3 regions of the Allobrachymonas denitrificans genome follow, and region 3 is predicted to be linked to each of the others. Evidence: predicted binding sites of a transcription regulator. Region 3 holds the regulator's gene; each other region holds the start of a gene.
The links. The regulator NrdR, encoded in region 3, represses ribonucleotide reductase genes. The targets are predictions, from matches to a motif close to CACNANATNTNGTG.
Positions count from the first base shown of each region.

Region 1: the regulator NrdR is predicted to act here: its motif matches at 5,093-5,106, upstream of KKQ75_RS08980 (ribonucleoside-diphosphate reductase subunit alpha).
Region 2: the regulator NrdR is predicted to act here: its motif matches at 4,783-4,796, upstream of KKQ75_RS11605 (ribonucleoside triphosphate reductase).

Region 1 covers NZ_CAJQUA010000001.1:1,923,109-1,932,841, reverse strand. Annotated here, with positions in the region: gene KKQ75_RS09015 (Spy/CpxP family protein refolding chaperone) at 1-73, opposite strand, end outside; gene KKQ75_RS09010 (hypothetical protein) at 427-972, shown strand; gene KKQ75_RS09005 (SoxR reducing system RseC family protein) at 1,122-1,295, shown strand; gene ffh (signal recognition particle protein) at 1,401-2,822, opposite strand; gene KKQ75_RS08995 (cytochrome C assembly family protein) at 2,945-3,781, shown strand; gene KKQ75_RS08990 (PP0621 family protein) at 3,935-4,189, shown strand; gene ampD (1,6-anhydro-N-acetylmuramyl-L-alanine amidase AmpD) at 4,308-4,886, shown strand; gene KKQ75_RS08980 (ribonucleoside-diphosphate reductase subunit alpha) at 5,291-8,254, shown strand; gene KKQ75_RS08975 (hypothetical protein) at 8,305-8,559, shown strand; gene KKQ75_RS08970 (ribonucleotide-diphosphate reductase subunit beta) at 8,684-9,733, shown strand, end outside.
Region 2 covers NZ_CAJQUA010000001.1:2,463,428-2,473,160, reverse strand. Annotated here, with positions in the region: gene KKQ75_RS11625 (sigma-54 interaction domain-containing protein) at 1-681, shown strand, start outside; gene KKQ75_RS11620 (cytochrome b/b6 domain-containing protein) at 759-1,424, opposite strand; gene KKQ75_RS11615 (tetrathionate reductase family octaheme c-type cytochrome) at 1,427-3,292, opposite strand; gene gshB (glutathione synthase) at 3,694-4,668, opposite strand; gene KKQ75_RS11605 (ribonucleoside triphosphate reductase) at 4,843-6,885, shown strand; gene nrdD (anaerobic ribonucleoside-triphosphate reductase) at 7,036-7,230, shown strand; gene KKQ75_RS11595 (anaerobic ribonucleoside-triphosphate reductase activating protein) at 7,220-7,933, shown strand; gene KKQ75_RS11590 (benzoate/H(+) symporter BenE family transporter) at 7,969-9,177, opposite strand; gene gatB (Asp-tRNA(Asn)/Glu-tRNA(Gln) amidotransferase subunit GatB) at 9,271-9,733, opposite strand, start outside.
Region 3 covers NZ_CAJQUA010000001.1:487,154-496,886, forward strand. Annotated here, with positions in the region: gene KKQ75_RS02270 (PulJ/GspJ family protein) at 1-912, opposite strand, end outside; gene gspI (type II secretion system minor pseudopilin GspI) at 984-1,388, opposite strand; gene KKQ75_RS02280 (prepilin-type N-terminal cleavage/methylation domain-containing protein) at 1,400-1,906, opposite strand; gene gspG (type II secretion system major pseudopilin GspG) at 1,968-2,414, opposite strand; gene KKQ75_RS02290 (type II secretion system protein N) at 2,536-3,312, shown strand; gene KKQ75_RS02295 (glycine cleavage system protein H) at 3,347-3,766, shown strand; gene KKQ75_RS02300 (DsrE family protein) at 3,768-4,160, shown strand; gene nrdR (transcriptional regulator NrdR) at 4,246-4,695, opposite strand; gene glyA (serine hydroxymethyltransferase) at 4,783-6,027, opposite strand; gene KKQ75_RS02315 (lytic transglycosylase domain-containing protein) at 6,369-7,436, opposite strand; gene KKQ75_RS02320 (DUF349 domain-containing protein) at 8,071-9,733, shown strand, end outside.

The DNA of each region.
Region 1 (9,733 bases), 1.4 Mb from region 3:
AGGCCGTCAGGCCGCCAACGACGAGGGTGATGCCGGCAAAGCCCAGCACGATGCGTTTGATCCAGGGTTTCATGGAAGCTCCTTCAGGAGAGGGTGGAACATGCTTCCATGGTGCCGGGGCATCCCGCCGCGGTCATCTCGGCGGGGTTTCGCTGTGTTTCGTTATATTTCAGCGCAATCCGTCAGCGGAAATTCACCGTCACCGGACGGGCGCCGGGCAACCCGTCCTAGCGCACCGTGACCAGCTGGCCGGCCTTGGGCGGGCTCAGCGGCGAGAAGGGGCCCAGATGGAATCCAGAGAGCGGTTACTCCGGAAAACGTCAGAAGACCTTGATCTTTATGTCTATCTATATGACGAAAAACGCCCGTTCAATTTACACAGTAGTGCCAATATAATTCAAACAATTTATTTCCAAGGAGATGCTCATGCGCAAAAATCAATGGGCGAGCGGGTTGTTGTTGACGGTATGGGGGCTGGGACTGGGCGCTTCCGCGGCCATGGCGGCTCCCGCTCTGCCAGCCCCTGTCAAGGCCCACATTGCCGACATGCGAGCCCAGTGCAAGGACGTGGGAGGGCGTCCGGAGCGCTCACCGCGCCTGCTGCAGACTGCCGACATCACCGGCGATGGCCGGGCGGACTACGTGATCAATGAAGGCGAGTTCGACTGCGATGGTGCGGCTTCGCACTTCTCCGGGGGATCCGGCGGAGCTTCCGTCAGCGTCTATGTCAGCGATGCGGCCGGCTCTGCCAAGCAGGCCTTCACCCACGGCGTGTCGGGCGTTTACCTGGAGCGAAGCGGGCAAACCGCGCGCGTCTGGCTGGGCGTAGGCGGGCCGCTGTGCGGTCAGACGCAGTTCCGTTCGCGTGCCGAGGCAGAGGTTTGCTGGCGCCCCTTGCAATGGAAAGGCGGCAAGCTGGACTTTGCCCCGGTCAGCCAGAAGCGCCCATATTCCGCCTTTGCGAAGCCTTGAGCGGGCTTGGGAAGGGTCTTCAACAGCACGGTCGCTGAAAGGCGACCGTGTCGGACCGCACTGACGCGCGATGCAGTAACCGGCCGATAGGGCACCCTGGCAGGGCTGATCACAATGCAGGACATGCAAGCACTTCAAGGAGAAACAACATGTCCTTCCTGCTCTACATGATCGGCTTCCTGATTGTCATCGGCGGCCTCGCCTGGGGCGCAACGGTGGCTGGCGTACCGCAGCTCTACATCATCATCGGCGCCGTGGTCCTGCTGGGCATCGGCATCCTGACGGCGGTGTCCAACACGCGCCACCGCGATCCGCCGAATTAAGGCAGCTTGACTGATGGCGTGGTTCTTGCCGCGCCAGCATGCAGAAAAACAAATGCCGGCTACTTGCCGGCATTTTCTATTCCGCCTCTAACGTACCAAGAGGCTTCAGCGAGGCAAGCCTCCTCCAGGAGGGAAGCCGCCCCCAGGAAAGCCACCGCCTCCCAGGCCTCCAAGCCCACCCAGCCCCTTCATGCCCCCCATGCGGCGCATCATCTTCATCAGCCCGCCGCCTTTCATCTTTTTCATCATCTCCTGCATCTGCTCGAATTCCTTGAGCAGCCGGTTCACTTCCTGCACCTGCACACCGGCGCCGGCCGCAATGCGGCGCTTGCGCGTGGCCTTGATCAGCTCGGGCTTCTTGCGCTCCTGAGGCGTCATGCTGCAGATGATGCCTTCCTTGCGCTTGATGTCCTTCTCGGCACGGTCCAGATCGCCGGGCTTGGCATTGGCGGTGATCTGCGTGGGCAGCTTGTCCATCAGGCTGGACAGGCCGCCCATCTGCTTCATCTGCTGCAGCTGGCCGAGGAAGTCGTTCAGGTCGAAGCCGTCGCCCTTTTTGACCTTGGCCGCCAGCTTCTGAGCAGCCTCCATATCCACGCCGGAAGTGACCTGTTCCACCAGCGCCACGATATCGCCCATGCCCAGGATGCGGCCGGCATGGCGTTCGGCGTCGAACTGCTCCAGACCGTCCATCTTCTCGCTGATACCGGCGAACTTGATCGGCGCATCGGCAATCTTGCGCACCGACAGCGCTGCACCACCGCGCGAGTCACCATCCAGCTTGGTCAGCACCACGCCGGTGAGCGGCAGCGCTTCCTTGAAGGCCTTGGCGGTATTGGCCGCATCCTGGCCCTGCATGGCATCCACCACCAGCAGCGTTTCCACTGGATGGACGGCGCCGTGCAGCGCCTTGATCTCGGCCATCAGCGCTTCGTCGATGGCCAGACGACCGGCCGTATCCACCAGCAGCACGTCGATGTAATGCTTCTTCGCATAGTCCAGCGCCGCGCGGGCAATGTCCACCGGTTTCTGGTCGGGCGAGCTGGGGAACCACTCGGCCCCCACCTGTTGCGTCACGGTCTTGAGCTGCTCGATGGCGGCCGGGCGGTACACGTCGCCGGACACCGTCAGCACCTTCTTCTTGCGCTTCTCGATCAGGTATTTGGCCAGCTTGCCGGTCGTCGTGGTTTTACCGGCACCCTGCAGACCCGCCATCAGGATCACCGCCGGCGGCTGCACCGACAGGTTCAGGTCGCTGATGCCCTCGCCCATGGTGGCGGCCAGCTCGCGGTTGACGATGCCGACCAGCGCCTGGCCCGGCTTGAGCGAGCCCAGCACCTCCTGGCCCATGGCCTTGTCCTTGACGCGGGCAATGAAGTCCTTCACCACCGGCAGCGCCACGTCGGCCTCGAGCAGGGCCATGCGCACCTCGCGCAGCATGTCCTGCACGTTGCTTTCGGTGATGCGCGCCTGGCCGCTCAGGTTCTTGACGAGGCGCGAGAGTTTGTCGGTGAGTGCGGAAGCCATGGGGCAGGGCGCTTTCGGAAGGGGGTGTACGGCCAGGCGAGGCGGCGGGCAGTCGGCGGGGATTTGACACGGAGCAAACCCATCCGCTACAAGCCATGGCCGGAGAAGATAAACTGTAGTCCATGATTGTAGCCAGTGCCCAGTCTTACGTCCCCATATTGACCTTTGCCAGCGCGGCCGCCTATCTGGCTGCAGCGGGTGTGTGTCATGGGCGGGCGAAGCTGAGCCGCACCGGCGCCGTCCTGCTCGGCGTGGCGGCCCTGCTGCATGCCGTAGTGATCGGCCTCGGGCTGACCAGTCCGCCGCGCTTCGGTTTCGGCCCGGCCCTGTCGATGACGGCCTGGCTGGCCTTGCTGGCCTATGCGGTCGAAAGCATCAACTACCCGCTGATGCAGTTGCGCTGGCGACTGGCCGTCACCGGCGCGGTTACCGTGCTGCTGGCCTGGCTGTTTCCCGGATCGCCGCTCAAGTCCGCCACTTCCGAATTGCTGCCGCTGCACCTCGCGCTGGGGCTGGCTTCCTACGGCCTGTTTGCCGTCGCGGTCTGGCACGCCTGGCTGATGACGCGCGCCGAAGCCCGCATGCGCGAAGGCCCGGCCCTGCTGCGAGACGAAAGCGCTGACGAGGGGCCGAAGATGCTGCCCCTGCTCACGCTCGAACGGCTCACCTTCCGCTTCGTCACGCTGGGCTTCGTGCTGCTTACCATCACTATCCTGCAGGGCTGGTTCTACAGCGAGCACCTGTATGGCGCAGTCACCAGCAGCCACTGGCGCTGGAGCCACAAGACCATTTTCTCCCTGCTGTCCTGGGTGGTGTTCGCGGCCCTGCTCTGGGGCCGCCACAGCCTGGGCTGGCGCGGTCAGCGTGCGGTGCGCATGGTGTATGCCGGTGCCGGCCTGTTGCTGCTGAGCTATGTAGGCTACCACTTCATGCTGGAGGTGGTGCTGCACCGTGGCTGATCATCTGTCGCATGCGCCGCACTGGCGCCAAGTCCTGCCTGCCGACGCACCATTTCCCGTAGCGGGTGTGCGCGGCATTGCACCGTCATTCCCTTACCCCGCTGTGAGCCCGTGCATTGCCGCACGCAGTCAGCAGCCAACCCGAACACAGCGATGAAATACCTGGTGGTGCTGGCGGTCGTCGCGATCGCCTTCTGGATCTGGAACAGCAACCGCAAGGATGCCTTGCGCGAGCGCCGTGCCGCGCAGGCGCCGCGCGTGCCGCAGGCCACGGTGCGCTGTGCCCACTGCGGTGTGCACGTGGTGCGGCAGGACGGGGTGCAGCATGACGGCCAATGGTTCTGCAGCAAGGAGCATGCGCGCCTCGGCGCACGCAGCCCGGCGGAACACAACGGGGTATCGTCATGAAGAGGCCGCCAGGGAGCGCGGCTGCTCGTCGGGCTCCATCGGCTCGGCATACACTGGCAGCTCCCCAGACCCCTGCGGAGCGCCTGACTCCGGCAGCAGGCATCCCCAAGGCGGCCGCATGAGACAGCCTCTGTGGAACCGCGGCTGGTATCGCCACGCCGCCCATCAGCCCTCGCCCAACTTCGGCCCGCGCCCGCAAGGCGCGTGCATCGACCTGCTGGTCGTGCATTCCATCAGCCTGCCACCGGGGCAGTACGGTGGCCCCGAAGTGCTGCAGCTGTTCGCCAACACGCTCGACTGGGACGCCCATCCCTACTTCCAGCAGATCCGCGGGCTGGAAGTGTCCAGCCATTTCCTGATCCGGCGCGACGGCAGCCTGTGGCAGTTCGTCAGCTGCGATGACCGCGCCTGGCACGCAGGTCCCTCCTGCTGGCGCGAACGCAGCAACTGCAATGACGATTCCATCGGCGTGGAGCTGGAAGGTCTGGAAGGCGATACCTTCGAGCCGGCCCAGTACCAGGCGCTGGCCGAACTTGGCGAAGCCATCCGCCTGCAGTACCCGCTGGCCCATGTGGCCGGCCACGAACACATCGCACCCGGCCGCAAGCAGGACCCCGGTCCCGGCTTCGACTGGCCGCGGCTGCAGCAGCTCACGCACTGGCCGCGGGAATGGTTTCCTGAGCAAGTTGCACCCTGAAATTTCAGAGTAATCAAGCCCTGATCTGCGCAGAAAAAGCCGCACTGCACGGGCCTGCTGACGCCTGTGCGCCCCCTTGTACACAGCCTGTTTCAGCGCCTCCCCCTATTTTGAGGCAAGCGCTTTCCACGTGGGAGAGAGGGCGGCCCTGTTTTGTCCAAAAAACAGTCAAAAACACCACCAATAGCGTTTCTATCTATGATCGACACTAGATATGTGGTTATGATTCCCCTCACGCGCTTTCCACTCAACCAGCCGCGCACCTCCGCCAGACAGGGCGACAGGCGGCGAGGGCAGGGCGCGGCACCCTTGCAGCGCAGTGCAATCCGGGTGCCGTCCCGGTAGGGCAAGCAGCCCCCATTCTCCGCAGCCGTTGCGCCGGCCGCTCCCAGCAGGAAGTCCCGATGTCCGCCACCCTCGCTCCCAGCACGTTCGCCGCAGCCACGCCGTTCCAGCCGGTGCATGGCGCCCCCAAAGCCAGCAGCGACTCCCCTTACGCCCACTACCAGATCATTCGCCGCAACGGCGCCGTGGTGCCGTTCGAGCCGCAGAAGATCGCCGTTGCCATGACCAAGGCCTTCCTGGCCGTGCATGGTTCGCAGGGCGCTGCCTCCAGCACTGTGCGCGAGGTGGTCGAGCAGCTCACGCAGGGCGTGGTCAAGGCGCTGCTGCGCTCGCGCCCCAACGGCGGCACCTTCCACATCGAGGACGTGCAGGACCAGGTAGAGCTGCAGCTGATGCGCAGCGACTACCACGAGGTGGCCCGCGCCTATGTGCTGTACCGCGAAAAGCGTGCGCAGGAGCGCGCCCAGCAGCAGGCGCAACAACAGGCCGTGGCCCCTGCGCCCGTGCTGCACGTGCTGGACAACGGCATCCGCACCCCGCTGGACGAAGCCGCGCTGCGCACCCTGATCAGCACCGCCTGCACCGGCCTCGGCGCCGACGTGCAGCCCGACGTCATCATCAGCGAAACCGTGCGCAACCTCTACGATGGTGTGCCGCTGGCCGAAGTGCACAAGGCCGCCATCCTGGCCGCACGCACCAGGATCGAGCTCGACCCCGACTACACCTACGTCACCGCCCGCCTGTTGCTGCATACCATGGCACGCGAAGTGCTGGGCGAGGAAGTTACGCGCGAGCAGCTGGCCATGCGTTATGCGGACTACTTCCCGCAATTCATCAAAGAGGGCGTAGAGGCCGAACTGCTCGACGAAAAGATGCTGCAGTTCGACCTGAAGCAGCTCGGCGCCGCCCTCAAGCCCGAGCGCGACGACCAGTTCGACTACCTCGGCCTGCAGACCCTGTACGACCGCTACTTCCTGCACGTGAAAAAGCGCCGTATCGAACTGCCGCAGGCCTTCTTCATGCGCGTGGCCATGGGCCTGGCGCTGAACGAAATCGAGCGCGAGGCACGCGCCATCGAGTTCTACGAGGTGCTGTCCTCGTTCGACTTCATGAGCAGCACGCCCACGCTGTTCAACAGCGGCACGCGCCGCTCGCAGCTTTCGAGCTGTTACCTCACGACGGTGCCGGACGACCTGGACGGCATCTACGAAGCCATCAAGGAAAACGCGCTGCTCTCCAAGTTCGCCGGCGGCCTGGGCAACGACTGGACGCGTGTGCGCGCCCTCGGCAGCCACATCAAGGGCACCAACGGCGAATCGCAGGGCGTGGTGCCTTTCCTCAAGGTGGTAAACGACACGGCCGTGGCCGTCAACCAGGGCGGCAAGCGCAAGGGCGCAGTCTGCACCTACCTGGAAAGCTGGCATCTGGACATCGAGGAGTTTCTGGAGCTGCGCAAGAACACCGGCGACGACCGCCGCCGCACGCATGACATGAACACCGCCAACTGGATTCCCGACCTGTTCATGCGCCGCGTGATGGAAAAAGGCCAATGGACGCTATTCTCGCCTTCCAGCGTGCCCGACCTGCACGACAAGTTCGGCGCCGACTTTGAACAGGCCTACGTCGCCTACGAAGAGAAAGCGGCACGCGGCGAAATCAGCCCGAGCAAGACCCTGCCCGCGGTGGACCTGTGGCGCAAGATGCTGTCCATGCTGTTCGAAACCGGCCATCCCTGGATCACCTTCAAGGATGCCTGCAACGTGCGCAGCCCGCAGCAGCACGTGGGCGTGGTGCACTCCAGCAACCTGTGCACCGAGATCACGCTCAACACCAACGACAACGAGATCGCCGTCTGCAACCTGGGCTCGGTCAACCTGCTGCAGCACCTCGCGGACGGCGCCAAGGGCAAGGAACTAGACCACGCCAAGCTGCGCAAGACCATCGCCACTGCGATGCGCATGCTCGACAACGTGATCGACATCAACTACTACGCCGTGAAGAAGGCGCGCGATTCCAACCTGCGCCACCGCCCGGTCGGTCTGGGCCTGATGGGCTTCCAGGATGCGCTGTACGCGCTGCGCGTGCCCTACGCCAGCGATGCAGCGGTGCAATTTGCCGACCAGTCCATGGAAGCCATCTGCTACTACGCCTACGAGGCTTCCAGCGCGCTGGCCGAGGAGCGTGGCCGCTACAGCAGCTACCGCGGCTCGCTCTGGGACCAGGGCATCCTGCCGCTGGACAGCCTGACCCTGCTGGAGCAGGCCCGCGGCGGCTACGTCGAAGTGGACCGCAGCAGCACGCTGGACTGGGAGGCCCTGCGCGAGCGCATCCGCCAGCACGGCATGCGCAACTCCAACTGCGTGGCGATTGCGCCCACGGCCACCATCAGCAACATCATCGGCGTCGATGCCTCGATCGAGCCCTGCTTCGGCAACCTGTCGGTCAAGAGCAACCTGAGCGGCGAGTTCACCATCATCAATGCCGCGCTGGTGCGCGACCTCAAGCGCCTGGGCCTGTGGGACGAAGTGATGGTGATGGACCTGAAACACTTCGACGGCTCGCTGCGCCAGATCGACCGCGTGCCGGAAGACCTCAAGGCCCTGTACGCCACCGCGTTCGAGGTGGAGCCGCAATGGCTGGTCGAAGCCGCCTCGCGCCGCCAGAAGTGGATCGACCAGGCACAAAGCCTGAACATCTACATCGCCGGCGCCAGCGGCAAGAAGCTGCACGACACCTACACCCTGGCCTGGCTGCGCGGCCTCAAGACCACCTACTACCTGCGCACCATGGCCGCCACCCATGCCGAAAAGTCGACCATCAAGGCCGGCAAGCTGAACGCGGTGTCCTCCGATGTGGGCAGTAATGGCATCGCGATGAGCGGCGCCATGCAGACGGGCGCACGGCAGCTCCAGCCGCAGGCACCGGGGTCTGCCAGTGCGGACAACCAGGCGGAACTGCCGCCAGCCGCCACAGACGTGCGCTTCTGCGCCATCGACGATCCGGGCTGCGAAGCCTGCCAGTGAGTTTTCGCGTTGCCGCACCGGCGGGTGCGGCCTTTTCCAGGGAGTCAGCCATGAGCATTGCCTTCATCGAAACCGCGCGTTTCCCGAGCCAGTTTGCAGCCGTCGAATGGTCGGCGGCCGCCAGCAGCCCGGAACTTGCCGTCTACCGCCTGCTGTCCGGCAACTGGCCGCTGGCGCAGGAAGGCGGCGACTACATCGCCATCGAGCCTGCCTCGCAGGCGGTGTACCGCTATTCACCTCAGGGCGGCGTGCAAGGGGAACCGCTCGACCAGCTGCTGTCCATTGGCCCGCATGCCTGGAACTGACGCTGCTGCCAGCCGCCACTCCGACGCCAGCACGCAACACATGCGGATTTTCCCTGTAGGGACGCCAACTTGGCTTTGCCGTAAAGCGCACTTACTTTCATAATCAGAAAACAGGACATTTACCATGCTCACCTGGGACGACGATACTGCCCTCGCAGACGCCTCACCTGCCATTTCTCCTGCTGCCGCGCAACCCCGGTCTGCGGCTGCGGCTGCGGCACTGTCCTCTCCGCAACGGGAGGCGCACGCGCTGGCCCAGCGCGTCAACGCCGCCGACAAGCGCATCATCAACGGCCACACCGACGTCAACCAGCTGGTGCCCTTCAAGTACAAATGGGCCTGGGACAAATACCTCGCCACCTGCGCCAACCACTGGATGCCGCAGGAAGTGAACATGACGCGCGACATTGCGCTCTGGAAGGATCCCAACGGCCTGACCGAAGACGAGCGCCGCATCGTCAAGCGCAACCTGGGCTTTTTCGTCACGGCCGACTCGCTCGCCGCCAACAACATCGTGCTCGGCACCTACCGCCACATCACGGCGCCCGAGTGCCGCCAGTTCCTGCTGCGCCAGGCCTTCGAGGAAGCGATCCACACCCATGCCTACCAGTACATCGTCGAATCGCTGGGGCTGGACGAGGGCGAAATCTTCAACGCCTACAACGAGATCGCCTCCATCCGCAACAAGGACCAGTTCCTGATCCCCTTCATCAACGCGCTGACCGACCCTGACTTCAGCACCGGCACGCCCGAGGCCGACCAGCTGCTGCTCAAGTCGCTGATCGTGTTCGCCTGCCTGATGGAAGGCCTGTTCTTCTACGTCGGCTTCACGCAGATCCTGGCACTGGGCCGCCAGAACAAGATGACCGGCGCCGCCGAGCAGTACCAGTACATCCTGCGCGACGAATCCATGCACTGCAACTTCGGCATCGACCTGATCAACACCATCAAGCTCGAGAACCCGCACTTGTGGACGCCTGCCTTCAAGGACGAGATCCGCGCGCTGTTCCGCGAGGCCGTCGAGCTCGAGTACCAGTACGCCGAAGACACCATGCCGCGTGGCGTGCTCGGCATGAATGCTTCGATGTTCAAGGGCTACCTGCGCTACATCGCCAACCGCCGCGCGACGCAGATCGGCCTGGAAGAACTGTTCCCGAACGAAACCAATCCATTC
Region 2 (9,733 bases), 2.0 Mb from region 3:
CTGCGCCTGCTCGAAACCGGCACCTACCGCCGCGTCGGCAGCACCGAGCTGCGCCATGTGGATGTGCGGCTGATCTCGGCCTCGCACCGCAGCCTGCCCGACATGGTGGCTGCCGGCAAGTTCCGCCAGGACCTGTACTACCGCCTGTCCACCTTTCCGATCCGGCTGCCGCCGCTGCGCGAGCGGGTGCAGGACATTCCCGCGCTGGCCGCGCACCTGCTGCAACGCCTGGCACCGGGGCGCGACATGCGGCTCAGTGCCGCTGCGCTGCATTGCCTGCAGACCTGGCCCTTCCCCGGCAACGTGCGCGAGCTGCGCAATGTGCTGGAGCGCGCCTGCCTGCTGGCCGATGGCGAGGTGCTGGATGCGGCACTGATGGCGCAGGCACTGCAGCCCGAGGCAACGGCCTGGCAAGCTGCTGCGGCCCTGCCCGGTGCGTACAGTCTGCCCGCCTCCGCGGCCTCCCCTGGCCACGGCACCACCGCCCTTGCGGACGCTGGCAGCGCTTTCCGTGCGGCGCCTGTCGCAACCCTGCAGCAACTCGAGCGTCAGGCCCTGCTGCAGGCACTGCAGCGCCATGCGGGCAATCGCGCAGAGCTGGCGCGCGCGCTCGGCATCAGCGAGCGCACGCTGTACCGCCGCCTGCGCCAGTTGCAGCAGGAAACCGGCCACTCGGCCTGAGCCACAAAAAAGCCGGTGGGGCATATGCCGCTCCGGCTGGCTTCAAGGGGCGCTGCCAGCGCCCCGTCGGAGGAGACTCAGGCCTTGCGTTCGCCGGCGCCAGGAAGCTCTTCCCACCCCGTGATCATGGCCTTGAGCTGCGAACCCACGGTATGGCCGGTGGTGATCAGGTACAGGTGCATGATCAGGAAGACCAGGATCATGAAGGCGCCAGCGGTATGCGCCACGGCCACCCAGTACAGGCTGAGCACGTTTTCCAGGCCCAGCGCCGGCCAGTAGGCGCGGAACATGTAGAGCAGGCCACTGATCCACACCAGGGGCAGCACCACCACCAGCAGGCCGAGGTAGGTCATGCGCTGCAGCGGGTTGTGCTTCTTGGCGGCGGTGATTTCGTAGGGATGCTCTTCGCCACGGAAGATGCCCGAGGCGTAGAACTTCATCATCGCACCGATCTTGGTCGTGGTGGGCGAGTACTGGCGCCATTCGCCGGTCGTCACGTGCCAGAACAGCGTGAACAGCCACAGCACGATCAGGATCCAGGCGGCCAGCGTGTGCAGGCGCACCGCAGCATCGAAGCCCAGCAACTGGTAGGTGCCGTGGATTTCGAAGCCGGTGACCAGCATCAGGCTGATCAGGATGGCCTGCATCCAGTGCCACAGGCGTTCATAGCCCTTGAAGATGTAGATGCGGGTTGCTTGCCCGGCCTGGGCCGGGGCCACGGTATGGAGTTTCGGTTCAGCCATGATCACACTCCCGAAGTTTTCTTGTTACGCGACAGCAGGCGCAGCGTGGCGTGCAGCAGCACTCCGAGCACTGCCAGACCGGCGGCGATCCAGCCGATGCGTTCCAGCCAGGGGAACTGCACCTGACCAGGCACGTACAGTCCGGGCACATCCTTGAGGCGGCCGTTGGGGCTGTGGCATTCGATGCAGGCCACGGCCTTGTCCTTGGGGGCCACCATGTGCGTGATGGGCCAGATCATTTCGGTTTTCACGAAGTCGTACTTGCCGCTGAAGTTGGTATCGGTGGCCTTGGCACCCACGTCGAGGGCCTTGTTCCAGTCGAAGGTGTTCCAGTAGGCGGCATCTGCAGGGGCACCGGTCACGTGGGGCACCAGCAGCACGTTGTTGACGGTGTCGTAGGGCTGGTTGCCGATGAAGCGCTTGACCGGCCAGACGCGGGCATTCGGGTCATCCGGGCTGCCCAGGAAGCTGTTGATCTTCACCAGTTCCTTGGGATTGATCTTCTCGCCCTGCAGGGTGTAGCTGACCTTGCCGTTGAACCAGATGTAGTCGGGCACCACGTTTTCGCCGAAGGTGAAGGAACCCTTCTTGCTGTCATAGACCACGTTGCCTTTTTCGTCCTTCTTCATGAAGGGCTTGCCATCCTTGAGCTGGCCGGCCTTCTGCCAGTCCCAGGTCATCTTGGTGGCGATGCCGCCGCGGGCCATGGCCGGCACGTGGCAGGTCTGGCAGGCGAGCTTGTTGCTGTGGTTGTTCAGGCGCTGTGCGTCGAGCAGGCTTTCCTTGTGCGGCTTGTCGCCGTGGCAGGACTGGCAGGTGGCAGCGTTGCGGCCGCTCATGCCGTCCCCGCGGATGCGGGCGCCGTGCGGGTCGGAGGCCGTCATGTTGATGCGGCTGCCGGCAATCGCGTGCGAGTCGGCCTGGTGGCAGGTGGCGCACTGGAAGCCCTGGCCGCCCTTGGCCTTGCTGGCCATGTGCACATCGAGCGCCTTGTCGGCCTTGTTCAGCGAAGTGTCCAGATCACCGTGCTTGACGCCGTCACCACCGCCGCCCAGGAAGTGGCAGCTGCCGCAGGTGCGGTTGCTGGTCTTGCCCACATGCTGGGCCACCAGGGCCAGGTCCACCGGTTCGATGAACTTGCCGGAGCCGGGCGGGTTTTCGGTGCGCACCACCGGCACTTCACCACCGGTGCCGGGCATCTTCTTGTAGCCGCCCAGGGTGTTGTGACAGACCAGGCAGTCGACCTTGCTCTGGTCCTTGAAGTCGAAATTCTTGTCCTTCCAGCCATAGCCGATGTGGCACCCCTGGCACAGCGGCTCGTTAGAGCGGTTGCCGATGCAGAAACCGTTGAGCATGGTCTTCTTGCCCAGCACCTGGCCGGTATCGGGGTTGGTGTAGTCCCAGGTCCAGTGGCGCGTGCCCATGACCTGCGTGGCGGCCTCGGTGTGGCAGCTCAGGCAGACCTTGGTTACTTCGGTACCGCTGGCGAAGGGGCCCTGCAGCTCCTTGAACTTGGTGTGGTCAGCCGTGCCCTTGGTGGGCATCTTGATGTTGGGGGCAGCCTTCCAGGTGCCTGAAGCGGCAGAGGCCGGCGCAACCGCAGCCGATGCCGGCGTGGCCGCGACGGAGGCCGGCTGGCTGGCAGGTGCGACCTTGGGCGCAGCGCTGGCAGCGGCGCTGGCGGGCTGCTGTGCCTGCAGGCCCGGTGCGGCCACCAGGGCAAACAGCAGTCCCAGCAGCGGCAGGCTGCGCTTGGGCTGCAGGAAGCGGGAAACCGGCTGGCCGGGCCCCTCCTGGCGGAGTGCCCGGCTGCTGCGCGCTGCCGAGGCGCGCCAGGCCGAGAGAGTGGCTGAAAGTCTGGATGGCATATGGCACCTGTTCCTTTACTGAACCGCTTTCCGCATCCACGGAAAGCCGAACCTCATCAGAAGTTGGAACGCCTGCACATGCATCCGGCACCCAGTGATCTGTCGCACACACTACTGCAGGTGTACCGCTTTCACAGGTTCCAGTATGCCAGCCGGAAGCAACCTTTTGGGTGCCACCCACGGTTTACCAAAAAATATTTTTACATTTTATAAACCATTTGCTTACAAAGGGTATTTCCAGCGTTGTGTTTTGTGCGCAAACGGGCAGAAAGCCCGCGCTGTGCCATGCTTTCCCCACTAATTCAGTGCGGAATCAAGCGACCCGAGGCTTGCCATGGGGCAAAGACCGGGCCGTCAAGAGACTTTCATTCCCTTGTCACAAGGATGCATTCTTTTGTATATCAGGTATTAACGGCACGTTCCAGTGCATCGATGAACAGCGCCGCCACGTTGCACTGCATCTGGTCGTTGATTTCCTGGAAGCAGGTGGGGCTGGTCACGTTGATCTCGGTGACTCTGGTGCCGATGATGTCCAACCCGATCAGCAGCAGGCCGCGCGGTGCCAGTTCGCGCCCGATGGCGCGTGCCGTGGCCATGTCGGCCTCGGTCACCGGCTCGGCCACGCCCTTGCCGCCGGCGGCCAGGTTGCCGCGCACTTCGCCCCCTTGCGGAATGCGCGCCAGGCAGAACGGCACCGGCTCGCCATCGATGATCAGCACGCGCTTGTCGCCCTCGGCGATCTCGGGCAGGAATTTCTGCACCATCAGCGTACGCGTGCCGCCCTGATTCAGGGTATCGATGATGCTGCCGAGGTTCAGGCCGTCGGCACCCACGCGGAAGATGCCCATGCCGCCCATGCCGTCCAGCGGCTTGAGGATGATGTCCCTGTGCTCGGCATGGAAGGCGCGCACGTCCGCCTCGCGCCGCGTGACCAGCGTCGGTGCAATGAATTGCTCGAACTCGAGAATGGCCAGCTTCTCGGAGTGTTCGCGCAGTGCCTGCGGCTTGTTGAATACGCGCGCGCCCTCGCGCTCGGCCTGGCTCAGCAGGTGCGTGCAGTAGAAGAATTCGCTGTCGAAGGGCGGATCCTTGCGCATCAGCACCGCGTCGAAGTCGCGCAGCGCCGCCCGGCGCCGCTCGCTGCCCGACTGCACGGAACGGAACCACTGTGGCCGCTCTCCGGTCAGGATGATGTCGCGCACCGCGCCCGTGACCAGGCCGGCCGACCTGGCCGAGTGCGCGCTCCAGTGCAGGTCGCGCGGCTCGCACACGCTGATGCGGTGCCCGCGCGCCTGCGCCTCGCGCATCATGGCAAAAGTGGTGTCCTTGTAGATGACGAAGGACTCGATGGGATCGGCAACGAAAAGCAGGTTCATGCCTGCAGTTTACGCGGAGCTTTGCCCTGCAGGCAGACAAGGGGTTTCCCTTTTTGCTGCAAGCGTTCGGTACCCGGCAATGATTTCCATGTGACAAAGTTTGATTTCGATCAATACCACATCTAGTGTTTGATATCTATCATCCACCACACATATAGTGTTCAGGTGGAAATCATGGAGATCACAACCCCGACCACACTGCCCGCGGCAGTGATTCAGCGCAACGGCCAGAGCGCTGTTTTTGATGCCGCTCGCATCCGCTCGGCGCTGCAGCGCGCCGGCACTGCCAGCGGCGAATACGGCGCTGACGAAGCCGCCCTGCTGGCCGCCCAGGCCGTCAAGGTGCTGGCGCACCGCTTTGCCGGCCAGAGCCCGCAGATCGAGCAGATCCAGGATGTGGTGGAGCAAACCCTGATTGCCGCCAACCACCTCGCCACCGCCCGCGCCTACATGGCCTACCGCCAGCAGCACGCCACCCTGCGCGCCGACCGCGAAACCCTGGTGCATGTGGAAAGCTCCATCAACGAATACCTCACGCGGGCCGACTGGCGCGTCAACGCCAATGCCAACCAGGGCTACTCGCTCGGCGGGCTGATCCTGAACGTGTCGGGCAAGGTCACGGCCAACTACTGGCTGTCGCACGTCTATCCGCCCGAGATCGGCCAGGCGCACCGCGATGGCGACTTCCACATCCACGATCTGGACATGCTCAGCGGCTACTGCGCCGGCTGGTCGCTGCGCACGCTGCTGCACGAAGGCCTGAACGGCGTGCCGGGCAAGGTGGAGTCGGCGCCGCCGCGACACATGTCTTCGGCGGTGGGGCAGATCGTCAACTTCCTCGGCACGTTGCAGAACGAATGGGCGGGCGCGCAGGCGTTTTCCTCCTTCGACACGTACATGGCACCCTTCATCCGCAAGGACGCCATGTCGTACGCCGAGGTACGGCAGTGCCTGCAGGAGCTGATCTACAACCTCAACGTGCCCTCGCGCTGGGGCACGCAGACGCCATTCACCAACCTCACCTTCGACTGGACCTGCCCGGAAGACCTGCGCGAGCAGATCCCCGTGATCGGCGGCGAAGAGATGCCCTTCAGCTATGGCGAGCTGCAGGTCGAGATGGACATGATCAACCGGGCCTACATGGACGTGATGATGACCGGCGACGCCAAGGGCCGCGCCTTCACCTTCCCGATCCCGACCTACAACATCACGCCGGACTTCCCCTGGGAGAGCGAGAACGCCGGGCGCCTGTTCGAGATGACGGCCAAGTACGGCCTGCCCTACTTCCAGAACTTCATCAACTCCGAACTTTCGCCCAACATGGTGCGCTCCATGTGCTGCCGCCTGCAGCTGGACCTGCGCGAGCTGCTCAAGCGCGGCAACGGCCTGTTCGGCAGCGCGGAGCAGACCGGCAGCATCGGCGTGGTCACCGTCAACTGTGCACGCCTGGGCCTGCTGCACGCGGGCGACGAGCCGACCTTGCTGGCCGCGCTGGACCGTTTGCTGGAGCTGGGCTGCCAGAGCCTGGAAATCAAGCGCAAGCTGATCCAGCGCCTGATGGACCAGGGTTTGTTCCCCTACAGCAAGCGCTACCTGGGCACGCTGCGCAACCACTTCTCCACGCTGGGCGTGAACGGCATCAACGAGATGGTGCGCAACTTCACGCAGGATGCGCACGACATCACCAGCCCCTGGGGCCACGACTTCGCCCTGCGCCTGCTCGACCATGTGCGTGCGCGCATCGTCAGCTTCCAGGAACGGACCGGCCATCTGTACAACCTCGAAGCCACGCCAGCCGAAGGCACCACCTACCGCTTTGCGCGCGAGGACCGCAAACGCTGGCCCCAGATCCTGCAGGCCGGCACGCCCGAGCAGCCCTACTACACCAACTCCTCGCAACTGCCGGTCGGCTTTACCGACGATCCGTTCGAGGCGCTGTCCCGGCAGGAGGCGCTGCAGTCGCGCTACACCGGCGGCACCGTGCTGCATCTGTACATGGGCGAGCGCCTGTCCAGCGGCGAGGCCTGCCGCGAACTGGTGCGCCGCGCCCTCACGCGCTTTCGCCTGCCCTACATCACCGTCACGCCTACCTTCTCTATCTGCCCGGTGCATGGCTATCTGGCCGGCGAACATGCATTCTGTCCGAAGTGCGATGCCGAGCGGCTGGCGGAGAAACGCAAGCGTCTGCAGGAAACGGAAGCACTGCCTGATGCCTGATGCCTGATGCCTGATGCCTGATGCCTGATGCCTGATGCCTGATGCCTGATGCCTGATGCCTCAGGCCGACTACCGGCTGCGGGTTTCAGCTGTAGACCCGTTGCCTTGCATACCGCCCTCTTTTATCCACCCCCAAAGAAAGGACCTCCCATGTCTCACACCTCCACCTTGTCCGCCGCAACCGTCCAGCTGGAAGACCACGAGCGCCAGCCCTGCGAGGTCTGGACCCGCGTGATGGGCTACCACCGTCCCGTGGCCAGCTTCAACATCGGCAAGCAGGGGGAGCATGGCGAGCGCCGCTTCTTTGCCGAAGCCACTGCCCGTAGCTCCACGCATGCGGATTGAGCTGCACATACCGGCTTGCCCGGGCACGGTTCCGGCAACGGCGCTGCGTCTGGGCGGCCTCACGCCGCTGACCACGATCGACTTTCCGGGCCGGCTGGCCGCGGTGCTGTACTGCCAGGGCTGCCCCTGGCGCTGCAGCTATTGCCACAACCCGGAACTGCTCCCTGCCGACACGCCGGCGCAGCTATCCTGGAGCGATGCCCTCGGCTTTCTGCAGCAACGCCTGGGCCTGCTCGACGGTGTCGTGTTTTCGGGCGGCGAGCCGACGCTGCAGGCAGCCCTGCCCGCGGCGCTGCAAGCCTGCCGAGAGCTCGGCCTGCAGACCGGGCTGCATACTGGCGGCATGTATCTGCCGCGGCTGGTCACTGCCTTGCCCCTGCTGGACTGGGTGGGCCTGGACATCAAGGCGCTGCCCGCGCGCTACCCTTTCCTCACCGCCACGCCCGCCAGCGGCAGCAAACCCTGGGAAGCGCTGGACTGGCTGCTGGCCAGCGGCATCGACCATGAGGTGCGCACCACCTGGCATGCCGGCCTGTTTGATGTGGAAGAGCTGCTGCAACTGGCCCGCGCCCTCTCGGACCGTGGCGTGCAGCAATGGGCGCTGCAGGAGTGCCGCAGTGCCGACGCACCCCTCTGGACCTTGCAGGACGAGCAGCTGGCCGAGCTCAACACCCTGTTCGCGCGTTTTACGCTACGGCGTTAAGTGCGCATGGGAGACAGTCTGGCCAGCAAGCAAGGTCAGACCCGGCGCCGCGGCGCGTAATCCTGGATCAGCAGCGCCACCACCCCGGCCACCACACCCCAGAAGGCCGAACCCACACCCAGCAGCTCCACGCCGCTCAGCGTGACCAGAAAGGTGATCACAGCCACCTCGCGATGGCTCTGCTGGTCCAGCGCCAGCATCAGGCTGGTGCCAATGGTCGAGAGCAGCGCCAGGCCGGCAATCGCCTGCACCAGTTGCTCCGGAAACGCCACCAGCAGCCCCGTCACCGCCACGCCGAAAATCCCGATCACCAGCATCCACAGCCCCCACACGACAGCGGCCATGTAGCGCTTGGCCGGATCCGGATGCGCCTCCGGCCCCATGCAGATCGAGGCGGTGATGGCGCTCAGGTTGAGCGCATAGCCGCCCAGCGGCGCCAGAATCAGCGAAGCGAAGCCGGTCATGGTGATCAGTGGCGACACCGGCATGTCGTAGCCGGCCGCACGGATCGCCGCCACGCCCGGCAGGTTCTGCGAGGCCATGGTGACAATGAACAGCGGCAGCGCCAGGCTGACGATGGCCTGCAGGCCGAACTGCGGATAGGTGAATACCGGCTGCGCCAGTCCGATGTGCACCGAGGACCAGTCCAGCATGCCGCGCAATGCCGCATATGCCACACCCGCCAGCAGCGTCCAGACCACCGCATAGCGCGGGCTGAAGCGCTTGCCCGCCAGATACACCAGCAGCATGGCCACTACCAAACCGGGCTCGGTACCCGCCGCGCTGAAGGCCTGCATGGAAAAACGCGCCAGCACGCCGGCCAGCAGCGCCGCCGCCACTGCCAGCGGAATGCGGTGCATGATGCGCTCGAACCAGCCGCTCACGCCGGACAGCGTGATCAGCAGCGAGCTGACGACAAAGGCGCCCACCGCGTCTGCAATATGGAACTGCCCGCCGGCGGCAGCCGTCGCCAGCACCACAGCGCCCGGCGTGGACCAGGCAATCATCACCGGCTTGCGCAGCCAGAGCGAGGGCAGCAGGCTGGTCAGGCCGCAGCCGATGCACAGCGCCCAGATCCAGGACGAAATCTGGCCTTCGGTGGCGCCGAATCCCCGGGCCGCACTGAAGATGATGGCAATCGAACTGGTGAAGCCCACCAGCGTCGCGACAAAGCCCGCCGTGAAGGCGGTCAGGGAAAAATCTGCCCACCACTGGCGTGGCGAGAGGTGCGAGGCCCAATGCATAAGAAAGTGATGCTGCGTGCGCCGGCGGAACCTTCCGCCGGGTCAATGCGAATTGTGACAGAACGTAGCCCGCAGGCGAATCCGTCCTTGTACTTAGCCCAGCTTCTGCTTGAGCAGCTGGTTCACCTGCCCCGGATTGGCCTTGCCCTTGCTGGCTTTCATCACCTGGCCGACCAGGGCGTTGAAGGCCTTGTCCTTGCCGGCCTTGTACTGCTCGACGTTGCCGGGGTTGGCAGCGATCACCTCGTCGATGATCTGCTCCAGCGCGCCGGTGTCATTCATCTGCTTCAGGCCCTTGGCCTCGATGGTGGCGTCCACGTCGGCGGATTCGCCGGTCCACAGCGCTTCGAACACCTGGCGGCCGGCAGCGTTGCTGATGGTGCCATCGGCAATGCGCTGGATCAGCTTGGCCAATTGTCCGCTGCCGACCGGGCTCTGCGTCACGTCCTTCTCGTCCGCATTCAGGCGGCGCGACAGTTCGCCCATGACCCAGTTGCTGCTCAGCTTGGGCTGGCCGCTGGCCCGGGCGGTGTCTTCGAAGTAGGCGGCCACCTCG
Region 3 (9,733 bases):
CGTCAGGCTGCCGGCGATTCCGGTGCCCTGGCCGGGCAGCGTCAGTTGCAGGCGCAGGCCGTCCGGAACAGGGTTGGGTGCAGCACCCGGCGTTCCGCTGCCCGCACCACCGGCGCCTCCAATGCCGCCAGTACCGCCAGTACCGCCAGTACCGCCAGTACCGCCAGCACCGCCAGCACCGCCAGCACCGCCAGCACCGCCAGCACCGTCAGCACCGTCAGCACCGTCAGCACCGTCAGCACCGTCAGCACCGTCAGCACCACCGGCTGGTGCGCTGCCCACGGGCAGGCCTTTGACTGGCCCCCAGGCATCATCGCGATAGCCCAGCACCTCCCAGGCCTGCAGGGGCAGCATCACCTGCGAGCCTGCAGCCTCGCCTTGCGCGCCTGATCCCCAGCTGGCAGCCTGCTGCCAGGCCTGCTGCTGTTCGCCATGGGTGCGCAACTGGGGAGATTGCCAGCGCATCCAGCAGGAGCCGGGAACGGCACCATTGGCAGCTTCCCCGGAGGAGGTCTCCGCCGGGCTGCGCGGGCAAGCGCTGCGCAGCGTCCAGGCCACCACGATGGTCGCCGGCGTCCACAAGGATTGTTGCGCCTGTCCTGCGCCGGTTTCTGCTGCCGTCTGCGTCTCGGGGCTGGCCAGCCGCAAGACGCGCAGGGTCTGCCCGTCCCAGTCCAGCACCGGTTGCCTGCTGCCGGCGCTGGGCAACATGGCATCCAGATCCACGCGCCACTGCGCCAGCGCCGTCTGCACTACCGCGATCTGGTCGCTGCGGCTTTGCGTGCCTTGCTGCGCCCGCACCATGGCGTCCAGCCCGCGCCAGCTCAGCAGGGCCACTAGCGCCAGAATGCCGATGGCCACCATCAGCTCGATCAGGGTGAAACCGCTCTGCCGGGCCGGGCTGGTCCGCAATACCGCTCGGCTCCGGTAGTGATGCAAGGCCGGCCGCACGTGCCGCAGACGCGCCGGACGATCAACAACCATCACAAACGCCCCATGATGGTCGACAGCCGGTACAGCGGCAGCGCACCCTTGTGCGTATGCGCATCCACGCGGCGGAAGTTGGGGTTGGGCGTGGGCATCACGGTGATCTTCACGGTAAGCTCCTCGCCGGCTTGGGGACAGGCCACTTCGCTGTCGCCCACCGGCGGAAACACCCTCGACAGCCGCATGGCCACCAACTGGTTCTCGGCACAGATCTGCGCCAGCAGCATGTCGCTCTGGCGCTGGCCATGGCTCACCAGCGCTTGCGTGGCCTGGCCGCCGGCAACCAGCGCAATCGCCACGATGGCCAGCGCGACCAGCACCTCGATCAGCGTAAAGCCGCCTTGCGCCGAACTGGCAGCAGTGGGCCCGCCTTGGCGGCTGTGATGGGACGACGGAGGCATGCGGCAAGGACTCATGGTGCCGGCCCTTCCACCACCGGCCGGAAGGGCCGGATGCCATCGGTGGCCACCGTGCGCCGCATCTGCGGCTTGCCGGCGATGGCGATGGTGAGCGTCTGCGCCGGCAATACCGGCTCCGGGCCCAGCACCAATTCGATGTTTTCCGAGCGCAGCGTCTGCGCCGTGCCGCCGGATAGCACCAGCGTCGGAGCCAGCCACTCGCGGGGCTGAGTGCTGGTTTCGGGCAGTCCGGCAAAGACAAAACCATCCCCCGCCGGTTGCCATCGCACCGGAATGCCGCTCGCGCGCGATTGCGCCCGCGCCGCTTCCAGCAGCGCTGCCAGCCGGTCTGCCTCGCGTTCGATGCGGGTGTGGTCGGAATCACGCAATGTCAGCGTGGCTCCGGCCGTGGCAATCGCCATGATGACCAGCACCACCAGCAATTCGATCAGGGTGAAGCCGCGCAGCCGCCTACGCGGCGCAGCTTGTGCCGATACGGACAATAAACGCCTGCGAGGCATGGGGCTCAATGCACGCGACATCGGAAAGAGCGCCGCTGCGCAGCAGCCGGCCATCAGTCGCTTACTGCCAGCTGCCGATATCCGCGTTGCTGCCTTCCCCGCCCGGCTGGCCGTCAGCGCCGAAGGACATCACATCCACTTCGCCCTTGATGCCGGGGTTGGCGTACTGGTAGTCCTTGCCCCAGGGGTCGGTGGGCAGCTTGTCCAGGTAGGGCTTCCAGTTGGCGGGCACGGGGGCGGCAGCAGGTTTGGTCACCAGCGCCTGCAGGCCCTGCTCGGCGCTGGGATAGCGCTGGTTGTCGAGCTTGTAAAGCTTGAGCGCCTGCATCAGGTTGTTGACATCGGTCTTGGCGGCCGTTACGCGCGCATCGTCGGCGCGGCCCAGCACGTTGGGCACCACCAGCGCGGCCAGCACGCCGATGATGACGAGCACCACCATCAGTTCGATCAGGGTAAAGCCGCGTTGGGCGCGGTGCTGGCGGCTGGAGCGGGAGATTCGGTCAGACATGGGAAGTGTTTTCAGTCAATCGGGATCGCAACCGGACAATGCTAGCGGCACTTTGGGGCAAAACAGTGACACGTGGCTTTTCTGCACAGGTCGCCGTATCACCTTGCCGCATAATGCGGCAATGTCTGCCTTGACCCTGCCTTCCTTTCCTGTCGCCGCGCTGCAAGGGCTGTCCCTGCGCGAGCGCTGGGGTGTCCGCCTGTTGTCACTGCTGGTCTGGTTGCTGGTGGCGGGTGCGCTGGCATTCTGGCTGCTCGGCTCGCGTGGTCAGGGCGGCGGGGTGAGCGCCCTGGTAGCAGATACCGCGCTGCATGCGGATGACCATTTGCTGGCACGGCTGCTGGGATATTCGGATGCCCCCCCGCCTGCGGAATCTGCCGAAGCTGCAGCCACCCCCGATGGCGGCAGCGGCCGCTTCGTGCTGCAGGGCGCCGTCGCCAACCAGTTCGGCACCGGCATTGCCGTGATTGCCGTGGATGGCCAGCCCGGGCGGCCGTTCCGCGCCGGGCAGGAGGTTGCCGATGGCTGGACGCTGGAGGCCGTGGGACGGCGCTCCGCACGCCTGCAGGCCAAGGGCGGGCGGGCGATGGAGCTGAGTTTTGCAGCTGCCGGAACCGGTGCCAATCTGGCAGGCGGTGTGCCGCCGCACGGATCTTCGGCCACGCCGGTGCAACCGGTCGCACCCCAGGTGCAGGTGGCACCGCAGCCGCTGCAAACACTGCCTTCCGCGCAGGGTGGCTCCCTGGCAGGCCGGTTCTCGCGCAACGCGGGACAGGCCAATGCCACGGTTCAGGCTACGGTCGGCGACGGTGCATCGGCCACGGTGCAGGCCACCACCTCCCAGGGCAACATCGGCGCCACGGGCGATGACGACGAACCGAGGCGCAGGGATGACTGATGCGGCCGGGCTTCCCTCAGCAGCCGTCGCAGCCATGGCGCACTGCCCGGAGGAGTTGCACTATCTGATCGAGCAGCAGGTCTGGGCGCGTATTGCGGACGGCGGCGTGGCCACGATCGGCATCACCTCGCTCGGCATCGCCCTGGCCGGCGATATCTACATGTGCCGGCCCAAGCGCGCCGGTTCCCTCGTGAAGCAGGGGGATTCGATCGCCGTGGTCGAACTGGCGAAATCCATCGTTGCCGTGCGTTCGCCCGTGACGGGTGAGGTGATCGAAGTCAATCCGCTGCTGGAAGAACAGCCCGAACTGGTGCACCGGCAGCCCTATGGCGATGGTTGGTTGGTGCGCATGCGATTGACGGATTGGGAGCACGACCAGCAGCACCTGCTGCATGGCCAAGCCGTGTTGCCCGCCATGCGCCACCATGCCTGGCTGCACCGCCTGGAGTTCTGACATGGGCTATGTGGATCATGCTGCCGACGGCATCGCCATCCTGCTCTGGGCCGCCAGTCCGGAGCAGCCGGAACTGCTGCACACGCCATTCTTCTTTGCCGCTGCGGCCGCAGCCATGGACGTTCCGGTAGAAATCTACTGCACGGCCGGCAGCGTGCGCCTGCTGGTGCCCGGCGTGGCGGAAGCGCTGCAGGCGCCCATGCACCAGAAGAATATCGCCAGCGCCATGCGCGAGGCAGTGGCCCTGGGTGCGCGCATCCTGGCATGCACCGACGCGCTGCGTGCCCACGCCATCGATCCGCATGGCCTGATCCCCGAATGCACTGGGCACGGCGGGGCGGTGCAGTTCATGGCGCGTGCGGCCAATCTGCGCTGGCGTACGCTGGTGTTCTGAATGGGCCCGATTTCCTGCTGGAACCGCGCGTTTCTTCCTTGAACAGGGCTCACGCCGGCTACCGCACGTCGGGTGCCCGTACGCCTTATTTCCTGACTTCATCCACCAGCGCGGTGAACTCGTCGATATCCTGGAAGCTGCGGTACACGCTGGCAAAGCGGATATAGGCCACCTTGTCCAGCTTCTTCAGTTCGCGCATCACCAGCTCGCCCAGCTGGTGGCTGGCGATTTCGCGCTCGCCCAGGGTGCGCAGCTTTTCCTCGATGCGGCTGATGGCGCCATCGACCTGCTCGGTGCTCACGCTGCGCTTGCGCAGCGCCAGCGCGAACGAGGCCTGCAGCTTGCGCTTGTCGTACTCCACGCGACGGCTGTCCTTCTTCACCACCACCGGCATGGTCACTTCGGCCCGTTCATAGGTGGTGAAGCGCTTTTCGCACTGGCCGCACTTGCGGCGACGGCGAATGGTATCGCCTTCCTCGGACAGGCGCGTTTCCACCACCTGGGTGTCGTTGTGGCCGCAGAAAGGGCATTTCATGGCAGTCTCCCGAAAAGAAAAAGCGCCTCGTGCCGCCATCTCCCCACAGGAAGCAGGCGGCGCCGAAGCGCCCTGGCATGCGCCAGCTTAGCCGTAAACCGGGAAGCGGCGGGTCAGCTCGGCCACCTTGGCGCGCACGGCTTCCAGGTTGGCTTCGTCACGCGGGTTGTCCAGCACGTCGGCGATCAGATTGGCCGTGATGCGGGTTTCTTCTTCCTTGAAGCCACGCGTGGTCAGGGCCGGGGTGCCGATACGCACGCCGCTGGTCACAAACGGCTTTTCGGGGTCGTTCGGGATGGCGTTCTTGTTGATCGTCATGTGGGCGGCGCCCAGCACGGCTTCGGCTTCCTTGCCGGTAATGCCCTTGCTGCGCAGGTCGACCAGCATCACGTGGCTTTCGGTACGGCCGCTGATGATGCGCAGGCCGCGCTGGGTCAGCGTCTCGGCCATCACCACGGCGTTTTTCGCGACCTGTTCCTGGTAGGCCTTGAACTCGGGGCTCAGCGCTTCCTTGAAGGCCACGGCCTTGGCGGCGATGACGTGCATCAGCGGGCCACCCTGCAGGCCCGGGAAGATGGCGCTGTTGATCGCCTTCTCGTGCTCGGCCTTCATCAGGATGATGCCGCCACGCGGGCCGCGCAGGCTCTTGTGCGTGGTGGAGGTGACCACGTCGGCGTGCGGCACCGGGTTGGGGTACACGCCTGCGGCGATCAGACCGGCGTAGTGGGCCATGTCCACCATGAAGATGGCGCCGACGTCCTTGGCAACCTTGGCGAAGCGCTCGAAGTCGATGCGCAGGCTGTAGGCGGAGGCACCGGCGATGATCAGCTTGGGCTTGCACTCATGGGCCTTGCGCTCCATGGCGTCGTAGTCGATTTCTTCCTTGTCGTTCAGGCCGTAGCTCACCACGTTGAACCACTTGCCGGACATGTTCAGCGCCATGCCGTGCGTCAGGTGGCCGCCTTCGGCCAGGCTCATGCCCATGATGGTATCGCCGGGCTTGAGGAAGGCCAGGAACACGGCCTCGTTGGCGGAGGCGCCGCAGTGCGGCTGCACGTTGGCGGCTTCGGCGCCAAACAGTTGCTTCACGCGGTCGATGGCCAGTTGCTCGGCCACGTCCACATATTCGCAGCCACCGTAGTAGCGCTTGCCCGGGTAGCCTTCGGCGTACTTGTTGGTGAGCTGGGTGCCCTGCGCGGCCATCACGGCCGGGGAGGCGTAGTTCTCGCTGGCGATCAGCTCGATGTGGTCTTCCTGGCGCTGGTTCTCGGCCTGGATGGCAGCCCACAGTTCGGGATCGGTTTGTTCAATCAGGATGTTGCGCTGATACATTGGCAGTCTTTCGTCAAAAGGAGATTGACCCCTGCGCGGGATGCGGCGTCAGGGCTGCCCAGGCGAACGGCAAAAGCATCGGTGCAGGCGCAAGCGCGGCTGCAGGCAATGGCGCACTCCCCCGTGGTGATGGCGCTGCGCATGCGGGTGGCATGGCGGCCGGATCCACGTCGGCATCAGGACAGGGCCTGATGCCTATCGCCAGTCGTGCACGGGCTCAAGTGTAGCGGAATCCGGCCTGCGCTTGAACCCTGAAGGGCCGGATGCGAAGCCGGTCTGCAACGAATTTATTTCAATTGCGTGGCGTGCCGGCGGCCCGTGAAAGGACCCTCCAGGGGCTCTTACTGCGCCTGCAGTTCCTGCGTGGTGGTGTCGGCGCGGCTGTCATTGCGCGCCAGTTCCAGGCGACGGGCGCCTTCGCCCTTCAGGTTGCTGGAGGCCAGGGCACGCTGTACCAGCGGTGCGCTGCCATCCACGGACGGCGTGCTGCGCTTGCTGAAGCTGGCCTGCATCGGCGCAGCGGCGATCTGCACGCGCTTGCGGCCATCGGCATTGTCGGCCTGGGGCTTGGCGGCTGCGGTCTTCACGCTGCTGGCTGCGGGCGTCTGCGGTTCTTTCACCGGAACCTGCGCGTTGGCGGCCACGGTGCGGCCCTGGGCCACAGCCTGGATGCGTGCGTATTCGGCCAGCACCTTGTCGCCATACCCCTGGTCGGACGGCAGATTGGCCGCGCCCACATAGTATTTGAGGCCACCGCGCAGCGAACCGGCGCGCGCAATGGTTTCCTTGAGTACCTTCACGCCTACGCGCAGGTTGCTCACCGGATCAAACGCGGCCAGGTTGCCGCCCAGATGGGCATACTTGTCCGAATGGATCTTGGTCATCACCTGCATCAGGCCCTGGGCGCCCACGGTGCTCTGGGCAAAGGGGTTGAAGCTGGATTCGATCGCCATGATCGCCAGAATCAGCGAGGGGTCGATCTTTTCCTGGCTGCCGACGGCAAAGGCTTCCTTTACCAGCAGGCCCACCGGCTCGGGAGCCACGCGGTATTTCTTGCTGATCCAGTAGGTGACGGCAGCCTGCTGGCGTGGCAGGTCGCCGGGATCGGTCGCCGGGAAGCGGCCCTCGGCTGCATTGGCCTGCATCACCGGCGTGGATTCGACCGCAGATGCTGCGCTGGCAAATGTGGCGGCCGCATCCTCCGGCAGGCTGTCGATGGAAGCCTGTCCGTTCTCGGCCGGTTGCAGCCAGCCCAGCACATGGGCGGCAGCGTCGTCGCGCAACTCGGGTTGGGCAGCCAGCACGCCGGCAGACAGCACGGCGCCAATGCCCACCAGAGCCATGCTGCTGTGGGTGACCGTGAAGAATGCGCGCCCCAGCTTGCGCAGCGGGTGCTTCCAGGAAGTCATGTCACCGGCATCCGAGCGGGAGGCCAGGGTGGAATCAGGGGTTGTGGAGACGGCGGTCAAGCGCGGATCCTCGGTAATCCATCGTCCAACCCACGGACGCGGATGCTGATCGGGTTGCGGGCGGACTGCGGTGCCGGTTCTGCAGCAGGGCTGCGGGGCTTCACTATCTCAAGTGGCTGGCCAGCGGCACATGGGTTCTTCAGTGCAAGGTGTCCGCCTGCACGGGCGCAAGCCGATGAAAAAATAGGCAATGCGCAGAATCAGCGAATTCTAGAAAGGCCGCTAATTACCGGTCAAGCATTAACAACACAAACATTATTACTTTCAGGAATGATTTGGCGCTCTGGATGGCCATGATTGGCCGGGTTTTCCCCATGTTTCGGGCCGCAGTTGCGGGAGTTGTCGGGCCCTGTTTCCATGCGGTTTGCCTCTGGTGAGACGTTCCGCAGGCAAAACTTGCAAGAAATGTAATGTTTGGTATCGCGCAACGTGTTCCGGGGTGCCGGTTTCTGCGTCTGTCTTTCGGCTCCGGAGCGTTGGCGGATGACAACACCATGAAAAACCGGGCAAAATAGTCCCGATGCCGTCGTGCGCGGCATTTTCCATTTCCGGAACGACACAAACGACTACTGACATGATCCGCTTTCCACTATTTGGAGCCGGCCCCGAAGCCGAATCCAATGATTCCACCCCCGCAGGGGGCCCGGAAGCCAGCGCTTCCTCCTCCACTTCCGGCCGCCAGTCCGCGCATCCGCTCGATGCCCTGACCGGGGGCGTGTTCTCCGCCGCCACGTCGGGCGAGCGCGCCGCCCGCGTGCGTGCCTGGCTCGCCACCGAGCCCGAGCTGGCCAACATGCAGGAAGTCTTCAAGGAACTGAGCGCGCGCGACAAGGGCGCGGCCAAGGCGCTGCGCGAGAAGCTGGACGAAATCAAGCGCAGCAAGGGCCAGGAACTGCTGGCAGCCGAGTGGGGCACCAAGGCCGAGCAACTGTTGCAGACGGCCAAGCTCAATATTGCCGATGCCATGGCGTGGCAGCGGGATGCTGCCAAGGCCGGCGCACCGCTGAGCAAGGAGCCGCTGGCCAGTCTCAAGCTGCAGCTGGCTGAGCGCATCAAGACCATCGAGGACCTGCAGACCCGCGTGCAGGTGCACCGCGAAGCCGCCGTGTTGCTGGCGCAGCGCATCGAGGTGCTGTCCACCAAGAGCTGGAAGGAGGCCGATGCCGCCGAAGCCAGCCTGAATGCCGATGTGGCGCACTGGCGCGAGCAGGCGCAGGCGCTGCAGCAGGATGCCGCCTGGCAGAGCGTCGATCCCAAGCATGTGACGCAACTGGAAAGCGCAATTGAACAATTGCAGCTGGTGGTGCGTGCCTTCGAGGATGCGCTGGGCCAGACCCGTGCCGCTGTCGAGGATGCTTCCCGTCCGCTGCCTCCGGTACCTGTATGGGCCGACGAACTGCGCGTGCTGCGTGGCGAGGACGTGGCGCCTGCCGAGGCTGCGGAGCCGGCGGGCGAACCGGCAGCACTCAAGGACCCGGCCCAGGCCCAGCGCCGTGCCGATGCCGAAGCTGCCGTACAGGCCGCTGTCGCCGCTCTGGAGCAGGAGTTGGTGAGCGGCCACAGCAAGGCCAGCGTCGCTGCGGCGCAGGCGTTGCGCAATGCCCTCAAGGAGCATCGCAAGCAGGTTGGCGCCGAGCTGGAAGGAAAGGCACATGCAGTGCTGGCTTCTGCCGGCGAACTGGAAGGCTGGCAGCGCTGGCGCGCCGACCAGATCCGCCAAGAGCTGGTACAGCAGGCCGAGGCGCTGATCGACCGCCCGGAACGCACGGTGACGGTGGAGAAGGCGGCTGCAGACAAGGCTGCGGAAGCTCCGAAGCAGGAAGAAACCGGCAAGCCGGAAGCGAGTGCCGCGCCTGTGGAGCCGGCAGCGCCTGCAGAAGTGCCCGCAGCGGCACAAGCAGAAGCCATCGAAGCACCTGTGACTGAAGAATCGGCAGAGGCTGCCCCCGAGGCAGCTGTGGTGTCTGCAGAAACTGTTGACGCTGCAGAAGCAGTCGCAACCGGCGAACAGGCTCCCGTTCAGGAGGCAGAAGGCGAAGCACCTGCAGCGTCTGCCGAGAGCACCGAGGCTGCCGGCGCGCCGGCTGCTCCCGCTGCCGAAGCGACGGATGCAGTCGAGCCGGCCGCTGAAGCCGATGGCCAGACAGAACAGGCAGAAACCACCAAGCCTGAATCTGCTGTCCCCGCAAGGACACTGAAAGCCAAATCCGCAGCCAAGGCCCAGCCCGCCGGTCCGC